Regions from separate parts of the Geobacillus sp. FJAT-46040 genome, predicted to be linked through region 1. Evidence: riboswitches for the same ligand, from Rfam matches in the RefSeq annotation. Region 1 holds a riboswitch; the other holds the start of a gene.

Region 1 (4,422 bases):
GATTGGGAGGTCGTTTTTTATGGAAACGTACAAAGGAATTTCATATTATATGAAGAAAGAATTGTAATACATTTCCGTTTTGCACTCCGCAAAGTGCTACTTGCTTAGAAAAAGCGGAGACATTACTATATAAGTTGAAACTTTGTTTTACATCCAGTAGAACGCCCGTTGCATTCTATCAAAATGACTTGTTATGAAGGAAAACAGAATCGAACAATCGGAAAATCTTTATTGCAACTTATATAGAAAAAAGGAGGAGAATGGATTGTCGTTAAGCGCTTATATCATTCGCACAATGTTCGTTGTCATTCCTGGCACAGCGGCGATCGGCATGGCCACATGCCTGGTCAACGGCATTCGCGGGGCGGCATTTTGGTGGACGCTTGTTGCTACGGTGCTGTTTGGCGCGATGCTCGGCTTCGTTTCGGCAACGCTCAACTATCGACGGTTTGTTGCCCCGATTGCCGTTATTAACGAACATTTAGGCAAGATGACAGGCGGAGATTTGACGGTGCGCATACCGCTTGATCGCGTGCAGCAGCTGCGGCCGATTGCGGCGTCGTTAAACGATATGGCAGATGCTTGGCAAAGTGTGATGGGGCAAATCCAACATCATGCCGAAGAAGTAGCGCAATATTCTCAGCAGCTTGCCGCTGTCGCCGAACAGACGACGAAAGCGACAGAGCAAATTGCGACAACGATGGAAACGCTTGCGGCAAGTGCGGAGGAACAGGCCGATGCTGTCCGCACCACCGCTGCGTCCGTGCATGATATTTCCCAAACATTGAGCGACGTCGCTTGCCATACGAAAGATGTGGCGCACCGCGCCGAGAAAACGTCGGCGAAAGCAGAGGACGGCAAGCAGTCAATCGGACAAATGTCCGAGCAAATGCAGTTCATTTACGATCATGTGCAAACGCTCGGCCAGGTGGTGAAAGGGCTTGGGGAGCGCTCCAACGAGATTGGACAGATTACGGAAGCGATCACCGGCATTGCGTCGCAGACGAATTTGTTGGCGCTCAATGCGGCGATCGAAGCGGCGCGCGCCGGCGAGCAAGGGAAAGGGTTTGCGGTTGTCGCGGACGAAGTGAGGAAGCTCGCAGAACAATCAGCGCGCTCAGCGCAACAAATTTCCGAGCTGATCGGTTACATTCAAGAAGAAACGAAGCGGGCAGTTGCGTCTGCCGAACAGGTGATCGCCGAAGTGGCGAAAGGATTGAACGTTGCGGCGGCATGCGGCCAATCATTTGCCCATATCCGTGAGGAGGTCGGCCAAGTGAGCAAACAAATTGGACAAGTATCGTCCGCCATCGAGCAAATGACGGAGCATGCTCGTCAAGTGAACGACGCACTCCAACAGATGACCAATATTGTCGAACAGTCAGCGTCTGGTGCGGCCAACGTATCGGCAGCGACCCAGGAACAAATGGCTTCCGTCGAGGAAATCGCCTCTTCGTCGACATCGCTCGGTCAGATGGCGGACGAGATGCGGGCAATGCTGAAGAAATTTTCTGTGTGAGTGAGGAAAAGGACGCTTTCTTCGAGAAAGAGGGGCTTTCAAACGACGTGTGGGAGTCAACGTTTGGAATAAAATGGTTTGCATCTTTGCCAATTGCCTGATAAAATAAAAAAAGTCAGTCATCATTGTGATACGCTTATCTGCTAGGGGAGTCCGAGAGCCGGGCTGAGAAAAGAACGCGATGAAGTTCTTTGACCCTTTGAACCTGATCTGGGTCATGCCAGCGTAGGGAAGCAGGCAGCGGGAACAGATGGACGTGTCTTGTTCATTTGGCCTTTTGCCTTCGATCAGGTTCCGGTGTCGGAACCTGTTTTTATTTTGAATCGGCCGCCATCGCCTATTCTCGTGTTTGCCCCGCTTCAGACGGTGTGGCTTCAGATCTGATTTTTCATCATTTTATGTTGAAAGGGGAAGCCACGCATGGAAAACATCCGCTCGTTTATGTCGTTTCCGGAAAGCCGCAAAGTGTACATCGAAGGGTCGCGCCCGGATGTGCGCGTGCCGATGAGAGAAATTGCTTTGTCGCCAACGAAAACGCCGCAAGGAATGGTGGAAAACAAACCGGTGCGTGTCTACGATACGACGGGCCCGTATACGGATCCCGATTTTGAACCGGACGTGGAGAAAGGCTTGCCTCCTCTTCGTCGCCGCTGGATTGTCGAGCGCGGCGATGTGGAGGAAATGGAGCGGTCTTCTGTTGCGATCCAACGTTCGCTTCCGTTTGTGCGCCGTCCATTGAGGGCAAAGCCCGGAAAAACAGTGACACAAATGCATTACGCCAAACGGGGGATCATTACGCCAGAAATGGAGTTTGTCGCGATTCGTGAACAAATCGATCCAGAAATTGTCCGCCAAGAAGTCGCCGCTGGTCGGGCCATTATTCCGGCCAATATTAACCATCCAGAGAGCGAACCGATGATCATCGGCCGTCGTTTCCATGTGAAAATTAATGCCAATATCGGCAACTCGGCTGTTTCTTCATCGATTGAAGACGAAGTGGAAAAATTGCTTTGGGCGGTGCGTTGGGGCGCCGATACGGTCATGGATTTGTCGACCGGCAAACACATTCATGAAACACGCGAGTACATCATCCGCAATTCGCCGGTCCCCGTGGGAACGGTGCCGATTTATCAGGCGCTCGAAAAGGTAGGAGGGGTGCCGGAGAAGCTGACATGGGACGTGTACCGCGAGACGCTCATCGAGCAGGCTGAACAAGGAGTCGACTACATGACGATCCACGCCGGTGTGCGGCTTCATTACATTCCGCTCACCGCCAACCGGACGACCGGAATTGTCTCGCGCGGCGGCTCGATCATCGCCCAATGGTGTTTGGCCCATCATGAAGAAAACTTTTTGTATACGCATTTTGAAGAAATCTGCGAGATTTTGAAACAATACGATGTCGCGATCTCCCTTGGCGACGGCTTGCGCCCCGGCTCCATCGCCGATGCGAACGATGAGGCGCAGTTTGCGGAACTGGAAACGCTTGGCGAGCTGACGAAAATCGCCTGGAAGCATGATGTGCAGGTGATGATCGAAGGGCCGGGCCACATTCCGATGCATAAAATTCGCGAAAATGTCGAGCGGGAACAGGACATTTGCCATGGAGCGCCGTTTTATACGTTAGGGCCGCTTGTCACCGACATCGCGCCCGGGTATGACCATATTACGTCAGCGATTGGCGCCGCCATCATTGGCGCTTATGGAACGGCGATGCTTTGTTACGTAACGCCCAAAGAACATTTAGGGTTGCCGAATAAAGAGGACGTACGCGCCGGGGTCGTGGCCTATAAAATCGCCGCCCATGCGGCTGATCTGGCAAAAGGGCATCCAGCCGCTCAGCAGCGTGACGACGCGCTCTCGAAAGCGCGCTTTGAATTTCGTTGGAACGATCAGTTCAACTTGTCGCTTGACCCGGAACGGGCTCGTGAGTACCATGATGAAACATTGCCGGCCGAGGCGGCGAAAACAGCTCATTTTTGTTCGATGTGCGGGCCGAAGTTTTGTTCGATGAACATTTCGCACGAGCTGCAGCGGCAAATCAAAGAGGAAGGGATGAAAGAAAAAGCGCAACAATTTATTCGGCAAGGCTCGTCGCTGTATCAATGACAAGAAGCGGGCTGCGATGCTCGGCATGGTGGAGAGAATATGGAAGTTCGATCAACGGAAAAAGCATGAGCTGGAAGGCGCTCAGTGCTGATCGAAGCAGCGGAGGGGGGCGAACGTTCATTGCCCCTCTTGTTTGTTCTGCAAATTGGTGCGGTTCCTTATTATTTTAAAAATATATAATTTTTAAAAAATATATTTACAAATCGTTTCGGATTGATTATGATAATGGCATAAGGTGCAAATTTCTAGTCATAGAATGATCATGCGGGGAAAACTGCGCAGTCTATCGCGGCGCCTTCGCCGGCGCTTCGCTTCCATAGACAGCGGCCAGTTGCGTCATCGAACCGTGGATGATGCCGGCCGCTTTTTTTTATGGCGAAAGGGCCGGGTTTCAGAAGGTGGATCGCGTTTTTCTAGCAGCTTAGTGAAAAAATAACCCCTTCTCCTGCATCGACCGCTTTTCGAGAAAAAAGATTTTGATGATGTCTTGATGTGAGAAAGCCATTGGTATGATAGGCTGCTTCTTGAACGTGAGACGGGCATGAGGGGGATGGGCGTGCGCATAAACTGAAACGAAGGGCTATGAGGAGGGATGGGATTGAACACATTTTCCGATATTGTGCAGACGATGCCGCCATATTTGTTCTCCCGATTTCAGAAGAAAAAAGAAGAATTGCTAAAGATCGGGGTCGATGTCATTGATTTAGGGATCGGCGCCCCCGATTTGCCGCCCCCTTCCTTTGTCATCGAAGCGTTGAAAGAAGCGCTCGATGCGCCAGAACACTATACGTATT
Region 2 (4,422 bases), 250 kb from region 1:
GAAGGAATGGGCTATTACGGGCTGTCTGGGAATATCGCCTTGGCGTTTGGTCCGTCGCTTGGACTTGTGCTTGCCGCTATGATTCCGTTTAGCCATCTGTTTGCCATTTGTGCGGCGCTTGGAGTCGCTTCGGTGCTGTTTGCCGCCGCAATCACGTATAAAAAAGCGGAAGCCGTGCATGGCAAAGGGGCGAACAGATGGGATTTGTATGAAAAAAGCGCTTTGACCCCGTCGTTGCTGTTGTTTTTCTTGACGGTGACGTTCGGCGGCATCGCCTCATTCTTGCCTCTATATACGGCGCAAAAACAGATCGGCGGCCTGCAACTGTACTTTTTGCTTTACGCGCTTGCCTTGATGGTGACGCGAACGTTCGCTGGCCAGTTGTATGACCGAAAAGGGCATCGGGCCGTCTTTCTCCCTGGTGCGGGGCTTATTTTGCTGGCGATGCTTCTTCTCGCTTGGCTGCCGGGAGAATGGGCGTTGCTTTTGGCGGCGGTGCTGTACGGTTTCGGCTTTGGCATGGTGCAACCGGGGCTGCAGGCGTGGTCCGTCGAGCGGGCGCCTGCCCACCGCAAGGGAATGGCGAACGCGACATTTTTCTCGTTTTTTGATTTAGGGGTCGGCGTCGGGGCGATAGTGTTTGGCCAAATCAGCCATTGGTTCGGCTATCCGAGCATTTATTTAGCTGCTAGCGGTTCGGTGTTCCTTTCGATGCTTGTCTATCTGTCGGTCTTGCATAAAGAACAATCGCTTCGCCCCCGGGAACGAAAAAACGCTTAGGGATAACCCCTAGGCGTTTTTTCTGCCCAGCGGCGCATCGAAACGGCCTTTGAGGGCGGCTCGTCACCGCCGGGAATGCACTTCGTAAATGGCGAATTTTAAGTAGTCGCCTTCTTCCGCGGCAAGGAGTTTCGGGTGGTCGTAGCCGGCGCCGTTCCAATATACTTGGCGCAGCACTTTTTTCGCGTCAAATGCCGCATCAGCGATCATCTCTTGAAATAGGTGCGGGCGGACGTGGTACGAGCAGCTTGATGTGACGAAAAAGCCGCCGTCTTTGACAAGCTTCAATCCGTTTAAGTTAATGTCTTTATAGCCGCGCAGCGCCTTCGGGACGGCATGGGCCGATTTCGCGAATGCCGGCGGGTCGATGATGACGACATCCCACTGTTTGCCGGCGCGCACTGATTCGCGCAAATAGTCGAAGGCGTTGGCGACGACAAATTCAACGTTCGTGAATCCGTTTAACGCGGCGTTCCGTTTCGCCGTTTCGATGGCATGTTCGGAAATATCGACGGCAGTAGCATGTTTTGCCCCATACAGACAAGCGTTTAGCATAAACGAGCCGGTATGGGTGAAGCAGTCGAGCACGGTTGTCTCCGGACCGATGAGCGGACGAAGAGCGGCGCGGTTTTGCCGTTGGTCGAAGAAAAAGCCGGTTTTTTGTCCGTTTTCAATATCGACGATGTATTTCACGCCGTTTTCCTCGATTTCGATTTCCGTTTCCGCTTCCCCGTACCAAAAGCCTTTTTCTTGTTTGAGACCCTCAAGCTCCCGAACGGACACATCGTTGCGCAAATAAATGGCCCTTGGGGCAAACACGTCAAGCAAGCCGCGCAAAATCCAGTCTTTCCGCCTTTCCATGCCGAGCGCCAAAATTTGCACAACAAGCACATCTTCATATTTGTCGACGATCAATCCGGGCAAAAAGTCGGCTTCGCCATAGACGGCGCGGCAGGAGCGAACGCCGGGAATCATCCGTTCACGGTACGCCCACGCCTGACGGATGCGGTCGATGAAAAAGCGCTCATCGAGTTCATCGTTTGGGTTTTGCGTCAAGACGCGGACGATGATTTGCGAAGCGGGGTTGATATATCCTTTCGCCAGCCAATACCCTTGATGATTGTAAACGTCAACGAAGTCGCCCGGCGCAGCATCGCCTTCGATGCGGTCAACTTCACTTTGAAAAATCCATGGATGCCCTTGCTCAAGCCGTTTTTTCCGTTCTCTTTTCAGGATGACCTTCGCCATCGTTTCCACTCCCATTCCGTCGTCAATTGCTGCGTTTCCATCATAGCGGATTGCAACGCATAGCGCAACGTCGGAGAAAAAAAGATTGACAATCGTTCGTGCCATGGTATGATTAAGTGTAAAGAAAACTGAAAATTGCACCATCATCCACTAGGGGAGCCTTTAGAAAGGCTGAGATCAAAGTGTGCCTTTGAGACCCTTAGCACCTGATCTGGGTAATGCCAGCGTAGGGAAGTGGAGGAGCAGCACAGCAAGGCTAGGCTTTGCCTTGCCAACGTCGCATGCCCACGCCGCTTTCTTTACGCCAATCGGCAAAGGAAGCGGCGTTTTTATTTTGCCAAAAAGGGGGAAAACGAATGTCATTTGCCAAACAATTGCGCCAAGCGGCCGATCCGATCTGGCAGGCGAGTTTCCGCCATCCGTTTGTTCAGGAGCTTGGCCAAGGGACGCTTGCGCGCGAGAAGTTTCGCTATTACGTGATGCAAGATGCCTATTATTTGCGCCATTTTGCCCGCGTTCAGGCGATCGGGGCGGCGAAATCGCCGGATTTGGCGACGACAGCCCGGTTGGCGCACCATGCACAAAGCACGTGCGAAGCCGAGCTGTCTCTGCATGAAACGTTCGCCGAGCTCTTGGGCATTACAGAAGAGGAAAGGGCGGCGTTCATTCCGGCGCCGACGGCGTACGCCTATACGTCGCACATGTACCGCGCGGCGTACGAAGGGCATCTCGGTGATGTTATCGCCGCCATTTTGCCGTGCTACTGGCTGTATTACGAAATTGGCGAGCGCTTGAAAACGTGCCGCCCGAACGATCCGATTTATGAAAAATGGATCGGCACCTACAGTTCGGACTGGTTCCGCTCGCTTGTGGAAGAGCAAATCGCGCGGCTTGACGACATCGCTGACGAGGTCACCGAAGAGGATCGCCATCGGATGAAGCGGCATTTCCTCATCAGCAGCGAATATGAGTACGAGTTTTGGGAGATGGCGTATCGGCTTGAGCAGTGGCCGTCGGCTGAATTGGCGGCGAGCCGTTGACGTGAGACAAGGAGGAGAACAGGATGGAAGTGAAGACAGAAGGGTTAAAATTGGTGGATATTTTAACGACGATCGTCATTGCGATTGTGTTTGGCGTTATTTACAAATTATGGGGACCGCTATATAGCGCGGTGGGAGCAGTAGGGTTTCATCTCGATCAATTCATTTACGGCATGTGGTTTATCGCCTCCTCGCTCGCTTATTTGCTTATTCGCAAGCCAGGGGTGGCGTTGCTCGCGGAGATTGCGGCTTCGTCCGGCGAGCTGATCATGGGATCGCAATGGGGGCTTGAAGTGCTCATTTATGGATTCATTCAAGGGCTGTTTGCCGAGCTCGTGTTTGCGGCGTTCCGCTATCGGCGGTTTGACGTGCTCGTCGTATCGCTAAGCGCGGTCGGCGCGACGATTGGCTCGCTCATCATGGACTTTTACAAAGGCTATATTGAGGCGCTCGCCCCATGGAATATGGCGCTCTTTTTGCTGGCGCGTTTTATCGGCGCCATCCTCATTGCCGGCGTGTTCGCTGTCTCGTTGGCCAAGGCGCTTGAGAAAACCGGGGTGACGCAAATGTGGCGGCCGGCCTCGAAAGACGATTACGATGCATTGAACCGGTAAGGCGGCGAATGGCGATGAAACAAGCAATTGCGATTGATCGGCTGCGCCTGAAATTTCCCGGGAGCGACGGGCTGCTGTTTCGCGACTTGTCGCTTTCGATTGCCGAGGGGGAGAAAGTGCTCCTCCTTGGTCCGTCCGGATGCGGCAAGTCGACATTATTGCAAGTGATGGCTGGCATCATTCCCCGCTCGATCGATGTGCCGATGAAAGCGGAGCGCCTTAAGCGGCCGGAACGGTGGGGCTATGTTTTCCAAGATCCTGATGCGCAATTTTGCATGCCGTATGCGGACGAGGAAATCGCTTTTGCCCTCGAAAATCGAAGCGTGCCGCGCCACGAGATGCCCGTCCGCATCCGTGCCCTGCTGAACCAAGTCGGTTTGGAGATCGCTCCGCATACGGATATTCATACGCTTTCCGGTGGAATGAAGCAGCGATTGGCTCTTGCTTCGGTGCTGGCGCTTGAGCCGGATGTCTTGTTTTTGGATGAGCCGACGGCGCTGCTTGATGAAGAAGGGACGAAGGCGGTATGGCAAACGGTGAAGCAGGTGGGCCGCGGCAAAACGGTCATCATCGTCGAGCATAAAATTGACCATGTGCTCGACTTTGTGGATCGCATTGTCTTGTTCAGCCGCGATGGGCGCATCATCGCCGACGGCGAGGCGAAGGCGGTGTTTTCCGACTATAAAGACGTCATTGCCGCTGAAGGGATTTGGTATCCAGGCGTCTGGGATGACTATGAC

What was found. Region 1 has a riboswitch for thiamine pyrophosphate ahead of thiC (phosphomethylpyrimidine synthase ThiC). Riboswitches for the same ligand answer to the same signal wherever they lie in the genome.
Region 2: another riboswitch for thiamine pyrophosphate. It lies ahead of tenA (thiaminase II); the one in region 1 lies ahead of thiC (phosphomethylpyrimidine synthase ThiC).

What each region holds. Positions count from the first base shown of each region.
Region 1 covers NZ_NISS01000001.1:2,550,144-2,554,565, reverse strand. Annotated here, with positions in the region: gene CD000_RS13670 (methyl-accepting chemotaxis protein) at 266-1,519, shown strand; TPP riboswitch at 1,655-1,768, shown strand; gene thiC (phosphomethylpyrimidine synthase ThiC) at 1,940-3,628, shown strand; gene CD000_RS13660 (aminotransferase class I/II-fold pyridoxal phosphate-dependent enzyme) at 4,227-4,422, shown strand, end outside.
Region 2 covers NZ_NISS01000001.1:2,301,890-2,306,311, reverse strand. Annotated here, with positions in the region: gene CD000_RS12190 (MFS transporter) at 1-780, shown strand, start outside; gene CD000_RS12185 (class I SAM-dependent rRNA methyltransferase) at 844-2,028, opposite strand; TPP riboswitch at 2,171-2,278, shown strand; gene tenA (thiaminase II) at 2,385-3,068, shown strand; gene CD000_RS12175 (ECF transporter S component) at 3,092-3,682, shown strand; gene CD000_RS12170 (ABC transporter ATP-binding protein) at 3,697-4,422, shown strand, end outside.